4 regions of the Kluyvera sp. 1366 genome follow, and region 2 is predicted to be linked to each of the others. Evidence: riboswitches for the same ligand, from Rfam matches in the RefSeq annotation. Region 2 holds a riboswitch; each other region holds the start of a gene.
What was found. Region 2 has a riboswitch for thiamine pyrophosphate ahead of thiM (hydroxyethylthiazole kinase). Riboswitches for the same ligand answer to the same signal wherever they lie in the genome.
Positions count from the first base shown of each region.

Region 1: it holds a riboswitch for thiamine pyrophosphate, as region 2 does, so the genes downstream of both, thiC (phosphomethylpyrimidine synthase ThiC) here and thiM (hydroxyethylthiazole kinase) in region 2, are expected to answer to the same signal.
Region 3: it holds a riboswitch for thiamine pyrophosphate, as region 2 does, so the genes downstream of both, ACVLVH_RS00800 (FAD-dependent oxidoreductase) here and thiM (hydroxyethylthiazole kinase) in region 2, are expected to answer to the same signal.
Region 4: it holds a riboswitch for thiamine pyrophosphate, as region 2 does, so the genes downstream of both, thiB (thiamine ABC transporter substrate binding subunit) here and thiM (hydroxyethylthiazole kinase) in region 2, are expected to answer to the same signal.

Region 1 is NZ_JBTRDW010000017.1:19,888-24,843, reverse strand. It holds gene nudC (NAD(+) diphosphatase) at 1-739, opposite strand, end outside; gene rsd (sigma D regulator) at 828-1,334, shown strand; TPP riboswitch at 1,570-1,670, shown strand; gene thiC (phosphomethylpyrimidine synthase ThiC) at 1,761-3,683, shown strand; gene thiE (thiamine phosphate synthase) at 3,680-4,327, shown strand; gene ACVLVH_RS23635 (aminotransferase-like domain-containing protein) at 4,481-4,956, opposite strand, start outside.
Region 2 is NZ_JBTRDW010000003.1:91,262-96,217, forward strand. It holds gene ACVLVH_RS07240 (GntR family transcriptional regulator) at 1-415, shown strand, start outside; gene fbaB (class I fructose-bisphosphate aldolase) at 572-1,624, opposite strand; gene thiD (bifunctional hydroxymethylpyrimidine kinase/phosphomethylpyrimidine kinase) at 1,772-2,572, opposite strand; gene thiM (hydroxyethylthiazole kinase) at 2,569-3,354, opposite strand; TPP riboswitch at 3,388-3,483, opposite strand; gene chiP (chitoporin ChiP) at 3,750-4,956, shown strand, end outside.
Region 3 is NZ_JBTRDW010000001.1:168,468-173,423, reverse strand. It holds gene ACVLVH_RS00820 (ABC transporter ATP-binding protein) at 1-481, opposite strand, end outside; gene ACVLVH_RS00815 (HesA/MoeB/ThiF family protein) at 478-1,443, opposite strand; gene ACVLVH_RS00810 (thiazole synthase) at 1,455-2,213, opposite strand; gene thiS (sulfur carrier protein ThiS) at 2,217-2,414, opposite strand; gene ACVLVH_RS00800 (FAD-dependent oxidoreductase) at 2,398-3,342, opposite strand; TPP riboswitch at 3,472-3,591, opposite strand; gene ACVLVH_RS00795 (6,7-dimethyl-8-ribityllumazine synthase) at 3,767-4,204, shown strand; gene ACVLVH_RS00790 (pirin family protein) at 4,334-4,956, opposite strand, start outside.
Region 4 is NZ_JBTRDW010000005.1:139,509-144,464, forward strand. It holds gene sgrR (HTH-type transcriptional regulator SgrR) at 1-1,597, shown strand, start outside; TPP riboswitch at 1,633-1,728, shown strand; gene thiB (thiamine ABC transporter substrate binding subunit) at 1,775-2,761, shown strand; gene thiP (thiamine/thiamine pyrophosphate ABC transporter permease ThiP) at 2,761-4,347, shown strand; gene thiQ (thiamine ABC transporter ATP-binding protein ThiQ) at 4,331-4,956, shown strand, end outside.

The DNA.
Region 1 (4,956 bases), on a different contig from region 2:
CTTCAATCAGGCGACGCGCCACCGTGCCGGGCGGCGGCAACAGCGGCAGATCGTCGTAGCGATACCAGCCGGCATCCAGCAGCTCTTTGCCGTCGTGTTGCAGATCGCCGCCGTCATATTCCGCCATATACGCCATCATCAGAGAGTGCGGGAACGGCCACGGCTGCGAGGTAACGTAACGCACGTTTTTCACCCGCACGTTGCTCTCCTCCATCACTTCCCGCGCCACCGCTTGTTCTAAGGTTTCGCCCACTTCGACAAAGCCCGCCAGCACGGTGTAGATATTGTTACGATGACGCGCATGATTGGCGAGCAGGATCTCATCGCCACGGCGGATAGCCACGATGATGCACGGCGCAATTTGCGGGTAATAACGCTCGCGGCAGTGATTGCACAAGCAGGCAAATTCGCGTTTGCTGATGTGCATCTCATGGCCGCAATAGCCGCACCAGCGATGCGAGCGGTAAAACTCCGCCAGCTGCACGCCACGTCCGGCGATTTGGAACAGGCCGACATCCTCATCAATCAGTTGGCGCACGGAGCCCATGCTGTCCGGACGCGATTCACGTACCAGCCAGACATTCTCGCCCTGCCACTCGCCGATCAAAATCGCGTTGCTGCCGCTGAGGCCAAAATCGCTGGCTAAGCCATGCGGCAATTCGCCCTGCGGCAACCAAAGTTTTTGCTCATGGCTGACAACCCACCATCCAGCGTCTAAGCTTGAGATCTCACGTTGCATCTTAATCGTTGTCCTTAGCGTCAAATCGCACGCTGAAATCCTAATATTAAGTGTGTAATAAACAACTATAACCTACCTGGAGCCCCATATGCTTAACCAGTTAGATAACCTGACAGAGCGTGTAGGCGGCGGAAATGAATTGGTTGATTCATGGCTGCGCGCCCGTCGACAGCTGCTCGTCACTTACTACGAGCTTATTGGCATGAAGCCACAAAAAGATGCGTTATCCACGCTGGATGAACAGGCGCTGGACGCATTTTGTCACAACCTGGTGGATTACCTTTCCACCGGCCATTTCAGCGTGTATGAACACATCATTAGTGAGATGCAGGGTGATAGCCCCTTATTCGTCGCTGCGCAGATTTATCCGGCACTGGAGGCGAATACCGATCGCATCATGCAGCTCTACGATAGCCATCTGCAGCAAGCGATTAACGATGATAATTGCGTGGATTTTCAAACCGCGCTCTCCGAAGTCGGCGAGGTGCTGGAATCGCGCTTCACGCTGGAAGATAAGCTGGTGCAACTCGCCTGGGACAACCAGCTGGCGCTTCCGCCGGTTGCCAACGACAGCGCCATTGCCCGCCCGGCTTAGAACCCCGAAGATGTAAAAAACTTGTTATTCAAGAAAAGCCCTCTTATGCTAAATGGGCTTTTTTATTGTCTTCTTTAACGACAATCAAAAGGCAAATTTTGCGGTTTAAGCGTAGCGTGCGCAGCCAGTTTGCACTCGGACAGCGCGCAGGGACCGGAGCGTACACGTAGTACGTGACGGTCACGAGCACTGCCCAGGTGCAAAATGGCAAGCAAAGTAGCTTAAACCACAAAACACCAACTTGTCGGAGTGCCCTCTAGGGCTGAGACCGTTAATTCGGGATCCGCGGAACCTGATCAGGTTAGTACCTGCGAAGGGAACAAGAGTAGACATTATCAGCACGGTGCATGCTGGCGCCCGGCACCGTACCTGTTACTCCTTCCGAACTCTGGACAAGCAACTTCCAACCGTTACCGGAAACTTGCTATGTCTGCTAAAACTTCTCGTCGTGAACAACGCGCTCAGGCGCAAGAATTTATCGATTCCCTGCAGGGAACCGCTTTCCCCAACTCCAAACGTATCTGGATCACCGGCAGCCGCGCGGATATTCGCGTGCCGATGCGTGAGATACAGCTCAGTCCAACGCACATAGGCGGCAGCAAAGAGAATCCGCACTATGAGCCAAATGAAGCGGTGCCGGTTTACGACACCGCCGGGGCTTATGGCGATCCTCAAGCCACCATTAATGTGCATCAGGGACTCGACAGGCTGCGTGCCAATTGGATCGAAGAACGTGACGACAGCGAAACCATCCACCAGCTGAGTTCCCGTTACACGCAGCAGCGTCTGGCGGATGAAGGCCTGGACCATCTGCGTTTTGAGCAGCTGCCGCAACCGCGCCGTGCCAAAGCGGGTCGCCGGGTTACCCAGCTGCACTATGCGCGTCAGGGCATCATCACGCCGGAGATGGAGTTTATCGCGCTGCGTGAAAACATGGGCCGCGAGCGTATTCGCGGTGAAGTGCTGTTACAGCAGCATCCGGGTCACAGCTTTGGTGCCAATCTGCCAGAAAATATCACCGCGGAATTTGTCCGTCAGGAAGTCGCCAGCGGCCGCGCCATCATCCCTTCGAACATCAACCATCCCGAATCCGAACCGATGATTATCGGCCGCAACTTCCTGGTGAAAGTGAATGCCAACATTGGCAACTCTGCGGTGAGCTCATCTATTGAAGAGGAAGTGGAGAAGCTGGTGTGGTCAACGCGCTGGGGCGCAGACACTGTGATGGATCTCTCAACCGGCCGCTATATCCATGAAACGCGTGAGTGGATTTTGCGCAATAGTCCGGTGCCGATTGGTACGGTGCCGATTTATCAGGCGCTGGAGAAAGTGAACGGCATTGCAGAAGATCTCAACTGGGAGATTTTCCGCGACACGCTGCTGGAGCAGGCGGAACAAGGCGTTGACTACTTCACTATTCACGCTGGCGTGCTGCTGCGCTATGTGCCGATGACGGCCAAACGCCTGACCGGCATTGTGTCGCGCGGTGGCTCGATTATGGCGAAATGGTGCCTGTCGCATCACACCGAAAATTTCCTCTATCTGCACTTCCGCGAGATTTGTGAAATTTGTGCCGCCTACGATGTGGCGCTGTCACTGGGCGACGGCCTGCGTCCCGGCTCGATTCAGGATGCCAACGATGAGGCGCAATTTGCCGAACTGCATACGCTGGGCGAACTGACCAAAATCGCCTGGGAATACGATGTGCAGGTGATGATTGAAGGTCCGGGCCATGTGCCCATGCAGATGATTCGACGCAATATGACCGAACAGCTTGAGCATTGTCACGAAGCCCCGTTTTACACGCTTGGCCCGCTCACCACCGATATCGCGCCCGGCTATGACCATTTCACTTCCGGCATCGGCGCGGCCATGATTGGCTGGTTCGGCTGCGCCATGCTGTGTTACGTGACGCCGAAAGAGCACCTCGGTTTGCCGAACAAAGAGGATGTGAAGCAAGGGCTGATCACCTACAAGATCGCTGCGCACGCGGCGGATCTGGCAAAAGGTCATCCCGGTGCGCAGATCCGTGACAATGCGATGTCGAAAGCGCGTTTTGAATTCCGCTGGGAAGATCAGTTCAATCTGGCGCTCGATCCGCACACCGCACGCGCCTATCACGATGAAACCCTGCCGCAGGAATCAGGAAAATTAGCGCACTTCTGCTCGATGTGCGGCCCGAAATTCTGCTCGATGAAAATTACCCAGGAAGTGCGTGAGTTTGCCGCCCGCCAACAGGCTGAAGCCCAGCCGATTGAGATGGGTATGGCGCAAATGTCGAACGCCTTCCGCAATCGTGGCGGCGAGATCTATCACGCTGCCGATACCCTTAAAGAGGAAAATGTATGACCGACGCCTTTCCTGCCACAGCCTCAAAGCTGGGGCTGTATCCGGTTGTTGATAGCGTGGAATGGATCGCGCGCTTGCTGGAAGCCGGTGTGCGCACCATACAGCTGCGCATCAAAGATTGTGAAGATTACGAGGTGGAAGATGCGGTGCGCGAGGCGATTGCACTCGGCAAACAGTATCGCGCTCGCCTGTTTATCAATGATTACTGGCGCTTAGCCATTAAATATCACGCTTATGGCGTGCACCTCGGCCAGGAAGATCTCGATGTAGCCGATCTGGCGGCCATTCGCGAGGCGGGATTGCGCCTGGGTTTATCGACGCATGACGATGCCGAGTTAGATCGGGCTCTGGCGCTGCGCCCTTCTTACATTGCGCTTGGCCACATCTATCCTACGCAAACCAAAGACATGCCTTCTGCGCCGCAAGGCGTGGTGGAATTGAAACGCCACCTGGCGCGTTTGCACAATGTGCCAACCGTGGCGATTGGCGGTATTTCACTGGCGCGCGTGCCGGAAGTGCTGGCTACCGGCGTGGGCAGCATTGCGGTGGTGAGCGCGATTACCCAGGCCGCCGACTGGCGCGCAGCAACGCAGCAGTTACTGTCACTGGTGGAAAATGGAATCGAACCCGCAGAAGCAGTGTAATGCGCGATAAGTAAGGATGAAACGCTGGAATCTGCCGCGCAGCAGCGTGATGTAGGGGCTGGCGTCATTTCCTGACAAGACTAAAGTGTGCCTGCCCGCTGTCGCTTGCAGCGGGCCAGGGCTGGTCTCAACCTCTCCCAGCCCTGCCTTTCTTCACGTGATCAGGGAGGAGGTATGCACGGATCCATGACTACAAGCCAGCATGGCACGTTCTACCGCTGCGCCGAGTTGAGCTATCGCCTGCTCTGTGTGCTCATTCATTGGCAAACCATAATTCAGGCGCAAGCAGTTGCGATACTTACCCGAGGCCGAAAACAGCGAGCCTACGGCAACCTGCATGTTCAGCTCACGCAATTCGGTATTGAGCCTGACCGCGTCAAATGCCTCTGGCAATTCAATCCACATCAGGAAACTGCCCTGCGGACGCGACACACAAATCCCACACGGAAAGTAGTGGCGTACCCAGCAGCTAAAGGTTTCATAATTGCGTTGATATACCTGACGCATGCGCCGCAAATGCGGCAGATAATGACCAAGACGAATAAACTCGGCGACCGCATGTTGCGGCTGTGTGGCCGTCGATCCGGTGCTGATATATTTCATATGCAGCACGCGATCGCGATAGCGCC
Region 2 (4,956 bases):
AGCGGTAGAGATCGCCGTGGTTCGCCGCGCAGCGCAGGAGATGGGTGCGACCGGATTGATGGCGCTGGAGCATAACCTGCAGCTGCAGCGTCTCGCCGCTGAACGTCATGACAGCCAGGCTTTCCTGGGGCTGGACGATGAGTTTCACCGCTTGATTGCTGAAGGGATTAATTGCCTGCTGGCGTGGGAAACGGTGGAGAACATCAAAGCTACCATGGACCGCGTGCGCTTTCTGACCCTGAGCGAAGTGTCACCGCCGGAGCGTTTGATTCAGCAGCATGAAGATATCTATAACGCGTTGAAAGCGCATGATGTTGACGCAGCTGAAAGCGCAATGCGGCGTCATCTGCAGGAGATGATTTTGACTATTACGCCGATTGCCGAGCGTAATAGTGAGTGGTTTGAGGCGCCTTGATTTAGTGCTCGCTGTCCCCCTCCTCGGTCCTCCCCCATTAATGGGGGAGGAAGATGCTGCAAAATGTAAGTGTTGAAGCCGCATATGGCAGCATCTCCTTCCCCCGCTCGCGGGGGAAGGCCGGGATGGGGGACAGCGAGCACAGCCCCCACTCAATCAAGCAATCGTCACATCCTTCGACAAATACACATCCTGCACCGCATTAATCAACTGCACGCCCTCTTTCAACGTCTTCTTAAACGCCTTGCGCCCCAGAATCAGCCCCATGCCGCCGGCACGCTTATTGATCACCGCCGTACGCACTGACTCCGCGATATCCGTTTCGCCCGCAGAAGCGCCGCCGGAGTTGATCAAACCTGCGCGTCCCATATAGCAGTTCGCCAGCTGGTAACGCACCAAATCTATCGGGTTTTCCGAAGTCAACTTGCTATAGACGCGCTCATCGGTGTGACCAAACTTCACCGCGTTATAGCCGCCGTTATTCTCCGCCATCTTCTGCTTGACGATATCCGCACCGATGGTCGCCGCCAGATGGTTGGCCTGGCCAGTTAAATCGGCGCTGGCGTGATAATCGACGCCCTCTTTCTTGAACGCATCATTACGCAGATAGGCCCACAGCACCGTCACCATGCCCAGCTCGTGCGCACGTTCAAAGGCCGCCGAGATCTCTTCAATCTGGCGACGTGATTGTTCAGAACCAAAGTAGATGGTGGCGCCAACCGCCACCGCGCCCAGATTGAAGGCCTGTTCCACGCTGGCGTACAACGTCTGATCGTATTGCGTCGGATAGCTCAGCGTTTCGTTGTGGTTCAGCTTCACCATAAACGGAATGCGGTGCGCGTAGCGGCGAGAAACCGAAGCCAGCACGCCGTAGGTAGAGGCGACGCAGTTACAGCCGGCTTCAATCGCCAGCTCAACAATGTTTTTTGGATCAAAATAAGCTGGATTGGCCGCAAAGGATGCGCCCGCCGAGTGCTCAACGCCCTGATCGACCGGCAGAATCGACAAATAGCCGGTGCCGGCTAAACGTCCGGTGTTGTACAGCGTTTGCATGTTGCGCAGTACGGCAGGAGAACGATTGTTGTCGATCATCACGCGATCAACGTAATCCGCGCCGGGTAAATAGAGGCTATCCGCTGGAATGGTCATGCAGCGATGTTGAAGAAGGCTATCCGCCTCTTTGCCCAATAACTGTACGATGTCCGTCATGTTCGCTCCTGATAAATGGCTGGATTGGAACCGGCCGTTGCCGATTCGCCCCCAACAGCCTGGACCGGAAAGCGCCAGGCTGGCAAATTGCTGACTCCATTTTTCAGACGGATGCGCAGTGAAAAAGCGGCAATCTGGCGTTACGCCCTACCACCATTGATGGAAATGGTGCACCGGCCCAATGCCTTTGCCGACCTCCAGCGAATCGGCATGCAGCAGCGCCTGTTGCAGCCACGCCTTGGCTTCAGCGACCGTTACCGCCCAGCTATCATGGCGCGGACGCAACGCCGCCAGCGCGGCTGAAAGCGAGCATCCGGTGCCGTGCGTGTGGCGCGTATTGACGCGCGGCGCGGTAAAGCGCTGACGTCCGTCGCGGGTAATCAGCCAGTCCGGGCTTTCGGCATCGCTAAGGTGTCCGCCCTTCATCAGCACCGCTTCGCAGCCAAGATCGAGCAGCGCATCGCCCTGCTGCAACATGGTTTTCTCATCCTGCGCCATCGCGCGTCCCAGCAGCGCGGCGGCTTCCGGCAGGTTTGGTGTGATCAGCGATACCTGCGGCAGCAGCAATTCGCGCACGCTCGCCACCGCATCCGGCGACAGCAGCGCATCGCCACTTTTGGCAATCATCACCGTATCCAGCACCACAAACGGCAGGCTGGCCCGTTTCAGCCGCTCGGCGACCACCTCGACAATAGCGGTTTCGGACAGCATGCCTATCTTCGCAGCATCAATGCGCACATCATTCAGCACCGAATCGAGCTGTGCGCCAACAAAATCAGGTTCGATGCGATACACCGACTGCACGCCGCAGGTGTTCTGCGCCACCAGCGCGGTGATGACGCTGGTGCCATACGCGCCCAGCGCGGAGAAAGCTTTGAGGTCGGCCTGAATACCTGCGCCGCCGCTCGGATCGGTGCCAGCAATGGTCAATGCATTGATGCGTTTCATGCCTCGACCTCCAGCGTCCACAGCGTATCGAGGAAAGCAGCGGCAAAGCCGCCTGGCCCGGCGACCTGGCGCGCTGTCTGCTCACCCGCCAGCGACATCACGCGGCAGGCCGCAGCGACATGCTGCAGGCGATCGCCCGGCAAGCTGGTGCAGGCGGCAACCACCGCCGTCAACGCGCAGCCGGTGCCAACCACGCGCGTCATCAGCGGGCTGCCGCCGGGGATGGCGAATGTCTGCACGCCGTCAGTGACATAATCCACTTCACCGGTCACCGCCACAACGGTGTGGTAATCGCGCGCCAGCTGCTGGGCAGCGCTTAACGCGACATCGGCCTGATGCAGACTGTCGACACCGCGTCCGCCGCTAGCCTGTTGCGCCAAGGCGAGAATTTCTGAAGCGTTACCGCGAATCGCCGCCGGTTGCAGGCTCAGTAACTGTTGACAGAATGCGGTGCGCAGCGTTAGTGCGCCGACCGCCACCGGATCCAGCGTCCACGGCGTGCCTGCGGTTTGCGCCGCTTGCACCGCCGCCCACATCGCATCACGACGGTCGCGCGTCAGCGTACCTACGTTTATCAACAACGCATCGGCAAAACCGGCAAACTGCGCCGCTTCTTCAGGATCGATCACCATCGCGGGCGAAGCTTGCAGTGCCAGCAGCACGTTGGCAGTAAAGGTTTGCACCACGTCATTGGTCATGCAGTGCACCAGCGGCGCTTGCTGACGCAGCAATTGCAGAGAGTGCGCGAGTTGCGCGGGGGAAAGAAGGTCAGGCTGTTTCATAAGGCTCCCAACCGGCGATCAAGAAGGCGAATGCGGTCAGGCATCTGACTTCCCTACGCTGGCATTATCCAGATCAGGTCGGCGGGTGTATCTCAGCCCTGTATTAAAGGGGCACCCCGAGTCAAAACTACGTTGGCGAGCATAGGGAACAAGTTGGGGTAAAGCAAGTAAACGCCGCTTTCCTGGAATCTGGCTCACAAAGCAACAAATTACACATTCATGTAACTTATTGATAAAACGCCTTAAAACGACGCTTTTTTGCGTGCTGCGTCATACTTTGTAATAAATTCCATTGATAATTCGCGTCGCGAAAAATAGCATCGCCGGCAACTTGTTTCATGACGAAACAATACGGATTTGTTAATTATTCATGGAAGCATCACGGAGGATTTGCTATGCGTCGGATTCCACGCGCGCCGCTCTCTGCGGCCATTGTCTCTGCCCTGTTTGCCGGCACTTTTGTGCCGGTTCCCTCCGCCCACGCCGTGGGTTTTGTCGAAGACGCCACTCTCTCTGGCAATCTGTTTTACTGGCAACGCCAGCGCGATCGCAAAGAGATGGATCCGCAAAAAGGCTCGTACGGTCAGTATGATGCCAATCTGCATCACGCCTCTGCGAATGCCAATCTCGACTTCTCATCCGGTTACGCCGGTGAGGTGATCGGCCTCGATCTGGCAGCGTTTGGCGCGCTGGAGTTAAGCAACGGCGGCCCGGCGGCACCGAATGAAATTGGTTTCAGCAATGCCCGTACGCGCTGGGATGAGGACTGGAGCGGAGATAAGAGCGGCTTAAGTCTCTATAAAGCCGCCATCAAGGCAAAATGGCAGGATAACTGGCTGCGCGCAGGCTATCTGCAGCCCACCGGGCAGACGCTGCTGGCACCGCACTGGAGCTTCCTGCCCGGCACCTATCGCGGCGTTGAGGCCGGCACCACCTTTGATTTTAGCGACGCCGGCGCCCTTTCCGTCTCCTGGATGTGGACTGACGAATACAAAGCGCCGTGGTATCGCGACATGTACAACTTCCGTAAAGCCGATGGCGTGACGGAGATTCCGTGGCTGCAATCCTTTGGTGCCAAATACGATTTTAAAAACGCGCTGGTGCTGGAAGGCGCCTACGGCCAGGCGGCAAATTACATGGATCAGTATTTTGCCAAAGCCTCTTATCAGCTGCCGCTGGCCGATGCACCGCTGCGCACCAGTTATCAATTTTATGGCGCGAAGGATCGTGACAACAGCGGCGTTGGCCAGGTGAACGATGTTTACGATGGCCTCGCGTGGCTGCAGGCGCTGACGTTCGGCTACACGCTCGGCGCGTTCGATTTCCGCCTCGAAGGCACATGGGTAAAAGCCGAGGGTAATCAGGGCTTCTTCCTGCAACGTATGACGCCGTCTTACGCCAGCTCGAATGGCCGCATGGACGTGTGGTGGGATTCTCGCTCAGACTGGAACGCCAACGGTGAGAAAGCGCTCTTCGCCGGTGTGATGGTGGATCTGGGACACTGGCAATTACCTGGCTGGCAAGTCGGTACATCGTACGCCTACGGTTGGGACGCGAAGCCTTCCACCAATCCCCTCTACGACCAAAATCAGCGCCTGAAAG
Region 3 (4,956 bases), on a different contig from region 2:
AACTGAGTTTGGTCATCACATCCAGCGTGGCGAAGGGTTCATCCATCAGCACCACGTCGCGCTGCGCATAAAGCGTGCGTGCCAGCGCCACGCGTTGCCGCATGCCGCCGGAGAGTTGATGCGGGGGTGCATGCGCCACGTCGCTGAGTTTTACCTGCTCGAGTAGCGCCAGCGCACGCGGGCGATCCGGCTTGTCGCCGCTGAGCCGCGCCGACAGCATCACGTTGTCGAGCACCGTCAGCCACGGATACAGCAGATCCTGCTGGCCCATCCACGCCACGTTGCCGCTCAAGCCCCGCACCGCGCCCTGCTGCGGTTGGAGTAAACCGGCCACCAACCGCAGCAGCGTACTTTTGCCGATGCCGCTGCGTCCCAGCATTACCGTGGTTTTGCCACCGCGCAGGTGCAGATTCAGCCGCTGACACAGCGGTTTATCGCCCCAGCTAAAGCTCACATCGTTGAACAGAATGTCCTGATTCATGGGCGATTGGCCGCCAGAATCGCCAGCTGATGAAATCCGCGCTGCGCCAGCGCGTTAGCGGCCTGCGCGGCGCGGATGCCGCTGGCGCACACCAGCACGATGCGCTGCTGGGCGGGCGGCTGCCACGCGGCGATCGCCTGCGGCAAGATGCGCTCAACGCCATCCGCCACGCTAACCGGCGCTTCTTCACAGCTGCGCAGTTCGACAATGCAGTCATCAGCGGCCAACTGCTGCGGATCGATAAACGGCACCGCATGTCCCGGCTCTTCAGCATCATCAAAGCGGAACTGGCGGAAGTGCCAGTTCACAAAATCGCAGTTCACCAGACAACCGAGCGGCGATGGCGACAACTGCAGCAGCACGCTGAGCGCCATCTGCGCCTGCATCGCGCCTAGCGTTGCCACCGCCGGGCCCATCACGCCTGCGGTGTTGCAGTTCGCGGCCGATGACGGCAAGCGCGGGAACAACGCGCGATAGCTCGGCGCGCCGCCACAGAATCCGCCGACGTAACCTTGTCGCCCCAGCACCGAGGCGCTGATCAGCGGCATGCCTGCCTGCATGCAAGCATCGGAAAGTTGGTAGGTGACGGCAAAATTATCGGCGGCGTCGATCACCAGATCGCATCCCGCCAGCGCCTGCTGCAGATTGCTGGCGCTCAGCGACTGTTGCAGCGCCTCGATCTGCACCTGCGGATTGCGCTGCTGCAACGCGTGCTGCGCGCGCAGCACTTTGGGCTGGTCGATATCCTGCTGCGTAAACAGCGTTTGCCGATGCAGGTTATGCAGCGCCACCAGATCGTCGTCATACAGCCGAATATAGCCGACCCCCGCGCCCACCAGCTGCGGCAGGAGCGTGGCGCCTAATCCGCCCGCGCCCGCCACCAGCACACGCGCGTTAAGTAACTTTTGCTGCCCAGCTTCGCCGATTTCCGCCAGCATCATCTGGCGTTGATAACGTTGCATAGTTGCCGTCCTTAACTCAGATTTGCCAGGCCGAAGATCGGCGTGGACGCGGCTGCCATATCGCGCTTCTCCATCAGTCCGGCAGCGCGCGCGGCTTGTCCGGCTTCAATCGCCAGCCGGAAGGCGTTGGCCATGCCGATTGGATCGCCGGCTTTGGCGACGGCGGTGTTGAGCAAAATGCCATCGAAGCCCATCTCCATCGCCTGCGCCGCCTGCGACGGCGCGCCAATGCCCGCATCAATGATCAGCGGGATGTCGCTGAACCACGCGCGCATGGCGCGCAGGCCGTCGATATTGCGCAAACCCTGGCCGGAACCAATCGGCGCGCCCCACGGCATCAACAGTTCGCAACCCGCTGCCAGCAGCTTTTCGCCGACGATCAGATCTTCGGTGGTGTACGGAAATACCTGAAAACCCTCTGCGCTGAGGATGCGCGCGGCTTCCACCAGTGCGAAAGGATCGGGTTGCAGCGTGTCGGCGTGACCAATCACTTCCAGTTTGATCCACGCGGTGTTGAACAGTTCGCGCGCCATGTGCGCGGTGGTGACGGCCTCTTTTACCGTGTGACAACCGGCGGTATTCGGTAACACGCGGATGTTAAGGCCGGTTAGCAGTTCGCGGAATGCCGCGCCAGCCGCACCTTCGCGACGCAAACTGACGGTGATGATGTCGGTACCGGAGGCGGCAATCGCCTGCTGCAAAATAGCGGGCGAAGGATAGCCAGCGGTGCCGAGCAGGAAGCGTGATTGCGGTTCAAAATCGTAAAACATCGCTTAACCTCCCTGCATCGGTGACAGCACTTCGAGCTGGCAACCTTCATCCAGCCGCTGCGTGTCGTACTGACTTTTTGGCACAAACGCACCGTTGTAGGCGGTGGCGACGCAGGCCACATCAATTTGCTGCTCGATCAGCAATTCGCTCAGGCTTGTTGCCTGGGTGTTGATGAGGCGGCCGTTAAGCTGAATATTCATTATTAAGTTCCCCAGAAATGCGTTGCATTAGCTGCTCTGCCAGCATTGGCGCCAGCAGAAAACCGTGGCGATACATGCCGTTGAGATAAAAGGTGTGATTGTGATAGTCGATTTCCGGCAGATTCGCCGGATAGGCCGGACGCAGCCCGCTACCGCTCTCAATCACGCGCGCTTCGGCTAAGGCGGGATGGATGGCATAGGCGGCGCTGAGTAACTCCATCATGGCGCGCGCGCTGATGGCGCTGGCATCGTCGCTCTCAATCATGGTGGCGCCGAGCATAAAGTGGCCGCCGCGACGCGGCACCAGATAGCAGGGAAAACGCGGATGCAGCAGACGAATCGGGCGGGAAAACTGCACTTCATCGCTGTGCAAAATCAGCATCTCGCCGCGCACCGCACGCAGGCGCGGCAGTTGCGGCGCGGCGTGGATGCCGCGACAATCGATAATTTGGCCGCTCGGCGCGTGATTGCTGAATGACACGCCGCGGGCGATCAGCGCGTCACGCATCTCCTGCAACGCCAGACGCGGATCGAGATGCGCTTCCCCGGCGAAAAACAGACCGCGCGCAAAGCGCCCTTCCAGCGCCGGTTCAATGTTGGCGGGATCGACCCATTGATGCTGCTCGGTCATGCGGGCGAAACGGTTGAGTTCCTGGCTATCGCGCGGCGGCGCAACCACCAACGTGCCCTGATGCTCGACGCTGCTGACGCGCTGTTGCCACCACGCGGCGGCGTGTTGCCCAACAGTGATAACATCGCGCGGCGCGCTTTCGGCTTCACACCAGGGCGCCAGCATGCCGCCAGCAAACCACGATGCCGGGCGGCGCGCGTCATCGCCCATCACCTCAACGTCTTCACCGCGTTCCGCCAGCAAAGTGGCTACGCATAGGCCCGCCACGCCGCAGCCAAGCACGCTCCAGCGGCTCACAGCGCCGGTTCCAGGATGTTCAAACAGGGGGAATTCACATCGGCCTCTCAGTGTTAGCTGAGACCCGCAGATACAGGAGAAGGGAAATGGCGCGTCCATCGAGATTGTTTGAGCGCCAGACAGCCCAAAAAACAAGACTGTCAGTCTTCCTACGCCAGTATCAACTGGGTCAGGTTCAAAGGGTCGCTAAACCGCGCAGTGCGCTATTAGCCTCTCAGTCTCTTTGGCGAGACTCCCCCGACGCGTCTATTTGTATTGCAGGCGATGGTCGCCGTCAAGCGCGGAATAACCGGATGCTTTACGTGGCATTTAGCATCACGGCATTTATCGCTACTTAGGCTTTGTGGATCACAAACGTAACATATGGTATACAAACACATTATTTTATGCGCAAGAACAGATTACAGGTGATGTCGGAATAACCATGAACAATATTAAAATTGCATTTATTAAAGCCGGCTGGCACAAAGAAATTGTCCATAATGCCCTGGTGGGTTTTGAAAAAGAATTAGCCGATCAATCCGTAGAAGCGGAATTAAAAGTGCTGGAAGTGCCTGGCGCATTTGAAATGCCGCTGCTGGCTAAGCGTCTGGCCGAAACCGGCAAATACGATGCGATTGTCTGCGCTGCGCTGGTGGTTGACGGCGGTATCTATCGCCATGATTTCGTTGCCGCTGCGGTGGTTGATGGCTTGATGAATGTGCAGCTGACCACCAACGTACCGGTGTTCTCCGTTTCATTGACGCCACATAATTTCCAGCCGGTTGATGTGATTGAAAACTTCTATACCGAGCATTTCATTAAGAAAGGCAAAGAAGCGGCACGCGCGGTGTTAGCGATCCATAATTTGTCGATTGATTGATGCATTAAAAAGGGAGCACCTCTTCAGGCGCTCCCTTTTTATTTATGATGACCTTCAACGGCTCATTTTCAGAATAGTGCTAATCATCTCGTAAAATAGTCTTACGAATAAAGTATCAGCTATTCGTCATTAACGCTGTGGATGATTCACTTCCAGCGGACGCAAATCAAACACCAGCACTTCCGCATCATCACCGTTAGCAAACTGCAGCGCGCTTTCGTTGCGAACGCGTGCACCGTCGCCCTCTTTGAACTTCACGCCGTTCACTTCGATGCTGCCGCGAGCCACGTGAATATAGGCGTAACGATCGGCATCCAACGCGAAGGTTTGCTGCTCGACACCGTCGAACAGTCCGGCATAAACGCGAATATCCTGACGCACGCTGAGTGAACCGTTATCCCCTGCCGGCGAAATAATCAGGCGCAGCTGACCGCGTTTGTCACGTTCCGCCACTGAAATCTGCTGATAACCGGGAGGCGAATTACGCTCGCCAGGCACAATCCAGATTTGCAGGAAGTGCACGTTGTCCGTTTTCGAGTGGTTAAACTCGCTGTGCGTGACGCCGCTGCCGGCGCTCATTAGCTGCACATCACCCGGCACAATCACCGAACCGGTGCCCATGGAATCTTTATGCTCCAGCGCGCCTTCCAGCACGTAGGAGATGATCTCCATGTTGTTGTGCGGATGCGCACCAAAACCGCGACCCGGTGCAACGCGGTCATCATTGATCACCAGCAAGTCTGAGAAGCCGG
Region 4 (4,956 bases), on a different contig from region 2:
GGAAACCACGCTCAGCGAGCTGGCCGATCTGCTGCACTGCTCGCGTCGCCATATGCGTAACCTGCTCAACGCCATGCAAAGCGAAGGCTGGCTGATTTGGCAGGCAGAAGCGGGACGCGGCAAGCGCTCAATGCTGAGTTTTTGCTACACCGGCCTGGCGCTCCAGCAGCAGCGCGCCGAGGATCTGCTGGAACAAGATCGCATCGAACAGTTAGTGCAGCTGGTGGGCGATAAAAACCAGGTGCGCCAGATGATTGCGGCGCATTTAGGCCGCAGCTTCCGCCAGGGCAAACATATCCTGCGCGTGCTCTATTATCGCCCGCTGCCCAATTTGCTGCCCGGTTCGCCGCTGCGCCGCTCGGAAACCCATCTGGCACGACAAATTTTCAACGGCCTGATGCGCATAAATGAGGAAAAGGGGGAAATCGAACCCGATATCGCCCATCACTGGCAGCAAACCTCGCCGCTGCAGTGGCGTTTCTTCCTGCGCCCGGCGATTCGTTTTCATCATGGCCGTGAACTGGAAATGGCGGATGTGATTGCTTCGCTGGAGCGCGTGCGCAGCCAGCCGCTGTTTTCTCACATCAGTAAACTGGATTCGCCCGCGCCCTGGACGCTGGATATCCATCTGAGCCAGCCGGACGATTGGTTGCCGTGGCTGCTGGCCAGCGTCAGCGCGATGATCCTGCCGCGCGAATGGCCCACGTTACGCCAGTTTGCCCGCCAGCCGCTTGGCACCGGTCCGTACAGCGTGGTGCGCAATCAGCAAACGCAGCTGAAGATCGCCGCCTTTGATGATTACTTTGGCTATCGCGCGCTGATTGACGATGTGTCGATTTGGGTGCTGCCGGAGATCAGCGACGAGCTGGTGTATGCCGGAGTCAAGTTGCAGGGCGAAACCGCCGATGAAAAATCGGAAGAGAGTCGTCTGGAAGAAGGCTGCTACTTCCTGCTGTACGATCAGCGCTCCGAGTTGGGTCGCGATGCGCATTTCCGCCGCTGGGTAAGCTATCTGTTTAATCCCATCGCCTTACTGAATCATGCTGGCGTCGGCTATCAGCGTTACTGGTTCCCGGCTTATGGCTTGCTGCCGCGCTGGCACCATCGCCGCGATCTCACCTCCGCCGATAAACCGGCAGGCTTAACTCAGCTGACGCTGAGCTGGTACAGCCATCACGTTGAGCATGAAGGTATTGCTAACGCGCTGCGACCGCTGCTGGCGCAGCAAGGTGTTGAGCTAATTACTCGTGTCGTGAGCTACGAAGCGTGGTTCGAGGGCGAAGGTGAAAGTGATATCTGGCTTGGCAGCGTCAACTTTACCCTGCCGCTGGAGTACGCGCTGTTCGCGCAACTATTCGAGTTGCCGTTGATGCATCACTGCATCCCGATTGACTGGCAAGCCGATGCCGCGCGCTGGCGGCAGAAAGCGTTACCGCTGGCGGAATGGAGCAAACAGCTGATCGACCGCGACTATCTGCATCCGCTGTTCCATCACTGGCTGCTACTGGAAGGGCAACGCAGTATGCGCGGCGTGCGGCTGAATACGCTCGGCTGGTTTGACTTCAAATCAGCCTGGTTTGCACCACCGGAGCTGTGATCCTTTCGCGCTGTCATATAAATGTCTAGAATGAGCCGTTCTCAACGGGGTGCCTTGATATCAGGGCTGAGAGAAACCCGTCGAACCTGATCCGGCTAATACCGGCGTAGGGATTTGAGATGCCTCACGCCTCAGATCCTTTGCGACTCAACATCTCTTCTCCTCAAGGAGCGCAAAGTGTTAAACAAAGTTCTGCCTATGTTGCTGCTGGTTACGGCTCCGGCTTTCGCTGCTAAACCGGTTCTGACCGTCTACACCTACGATTCGTTCTCTGCCGATTGGGGCCCCGGTCCGGCGGTAAAAAAAGCCTTTGAAGCGCAGTGCGACTGCGAATTGAAGTATGTGGCGCTGGAAGATGGTGTATCGCTGCTCAATCGCGTGCGCATGGAAGGCAAAAACAGCAAAGCCGATGTAGTGCTGGGGCTGGATAACAATCTGGTGCAGGCAGCGGAGAAAACCGGCTTGTTTGCCAACAGCAGCGTCGATACCCGCAGCCTAAAACTGCCGGATGGCTGGAACAATCAAACCTTTATCCCGTTCGATTATGGCTACTTCGCTTTCGTCTACGATAAAAACAAACTGAAGAACCCGCCGAAAAGCCTGAAAGAGCTGGTCGAAAGCCCGGAAAAATGGCGCGTGATTTATGAAGATCCGCGTACCAGCACGCCGGGTCTTGGCCTGCTGCTGTGGATGCAAAAAGTGTATGGCGATAACGCAGCTGATGCGTGGCAGAAGCTGGCGCAAAAAACCGTTACCGTCACTAAAGGCTGGAGCGAAGCTTACGGCCTGTTCCTGAAAGGCGAAGGCGATCTGGTGTTGAGCTACACCACGTCTCCGGCTTATCACATTATCGAAGAGAAGAAAGAGAACTACGCCGCAGCCGAATTCAGTGAAGGCCACTATTTACAGGTGGAAGTCGCCGCGCAGCTCGCCAGCAGTAAACAGCCCAAGCTGGCGCAGCAGTTCATGCAGTTTATGGTTTCTCCGGCCTTCCAGCAGACCATTCCCACCGGCAACTGGATGTATCCGGTGATCAAAAGCGATCTGCCAGCCGGTTATCAAGCGCTGCAGGTGCCCGCGAAGGCGTTGCAATTCACGTCAGCCGAAGTCGCCGACCATCGCGCCGCGTGGATCAGCGCATGGCAACGCGCCGTTAGCCGTTAATGCCCGGCTGGTTGATTCCCGGTAGCGCCATCGCGCTGTTGCTGTGCGCGGTGGCGCTGCTGGCGTTTGGTGCATTGGTGGTGGTCGCTCCGGCCACCGACTGGCGCGCGCTACTCGACGACAGCTATTTGCATCATGTGCTGCTGTTCTCGTTTGAGCAGGCGCTGCTGTCGGCGCTGCTGTCGGTGTTGCCCGCGATCCTGCTGGCGCGCGCGCTCTACCGCCGCCGTTTTCCGGGACGCAATCTGTTGCTACGTCTGTGCGCCATGACGCTGGTGCTGCCGGTGCTGGTGGCGGTGTTTGGCTTGCTCAGCGTGTACGGTCGCAGCGGCTGGCTGGCACAACTGTGCGCGACCATCGGCTTTGACTACCACTTTTCGCCGTATGGCCTGCAGGGCATTCTGCTGGCGCACGTCTTCTTTAACCTGCCGCTGGCGACGCGCCTGCTGTTACAGGCATTGGAGAGCATTCCCGGCGAGCAGCGGCAAGTCGCCGCCCAGCTTGGCCTGCGCGGCTGGAATCTGTTTCGCCTGCTGGAGTGGCCGTGGCTGCGCCGTCAGATTCTGCCGACGGCGGCGCTGATCTTTATGCTCTGTTTCGCCAGCTTCGCCACGGTGCTGGCGCTGGGCGGCGGACCACAAGCGACCACGCTGGAACTGGCGATCTATCAGGCGCTAAATTTCGATTACGATCCGGGCCGCGCGGCGCTGCTGGCGCTGTTACAGCTCGCTTGCTGTTTGCTGCTGGTAATGCTGAGCCAGCGCTTTAGCAAAGCCATTCCCACCGGCAGCCAGAGCATTCGCGGCTGGCGCGATCCGCAGGATTCATGGCAGGCGCGCATCAGCGATACGTTGCTGATTGGCCTGGCGCTGCTGCTGCTGTTACCGCCGCTGGCGGCAGTAATCGTCGATGGTTTGCGCGGCGGCGTTGCCGGTGCGCTGCAACAAGCGGCGCTGTGGCAAGCCACCTTTACCTCGCTGCGTATTGCCGTGGGCGCCGGCGTGCTCTGCGTGGTGCTGACCATGATGCTGCTGTGGAGCAGCCGCGAACTGCGGCAGCGCCAGAACAGAGTCGCCGCGCAGGCGATGGAGATGAGCGGCATGCTGATTCTGGCGATGCCGGGCATTGTACTGGCGAGCGGTTTCTTTCTGCTGTTCAACGCCACCGTGGGGTTGCCGCAGCGCGCCGATGGTTTGGTGATCTTTACTAACGCCCTGATCGCCATTCCTTATGCGATGAAAGTGCTGGAGAATCCGATGCGCGATATCAGCGCCCGTTACAGCCAGCTCTGCGCTTCACTCGGCATCTCCGGTTTCAACCGCTTGCGGCTGATTGAGCTGCGCGCGCTGAAACGCCCGATTGCTCAGGCGCTGGCGTTTGCCTGCGTGCTGTCGATTGGCGATTTCGGCGTGGTCGCGCTGTTTGGCAGCGCCGATTTCCGCACGCTGCCCTTCTATCTGTTCCAACAGATTGGCGCCTATCGCGGTGCGGACGGTGCCGTCACCGCACTCCTGCTGCTGCTGCTCTGCTTACTACTTTTTACTCTGATGGAAAAATTACCGGGTCGCCATGCTGACACTGAATAACCTTACTTACCTTTATCAGCATCTGCCGATGCGCTTCAGTTTTGCGGCGCAGGCGGGTGAACGTCTGGCGATCCTCGGTCCGAGCGGCGCGGGGAAAAGTACTTTACTGAGTCTGATTGGCGGCTTTTTGCCGATCAATCAAGGCGCGCTGGTGATGAACGGCGTAGATCATACCCACAGCGTGCCGTCGGCGCGCCCGGTTTCTATGCTGTTCCAGGAGAACAATCTGTTTCCGCATCTCACGGTGCAGCAAAACATGGCGTTGGGCTTACATCCGGGCCTGAAATTGACGCGCGAACAGCAGCAGCAAGTGGTGGATATCGCCGAGCAAACCGGCTTGCAGGCGATGCTCACGCGTTTGCCTGGTCAGCTTTCCGGTGGACAGCGTCAGCGCGTGGCATTGGCGCGCTGCCTGCTGCGCAATCAACCGATTTTGCTGCTGGATGAACCCTTCTCAGCGCTGGATCCGGCGCTGCGCAACGAGATGCTGCAGCTGGTACGTTCGGTATGCGAAAACCGCAACATCACCTTGTTGATGGTGTCGCACAGCCTGGAAGATGCTCAGCAGATTGCGCCGCGCAGTTTGGTGATTGTCGACGGGCGCATCTA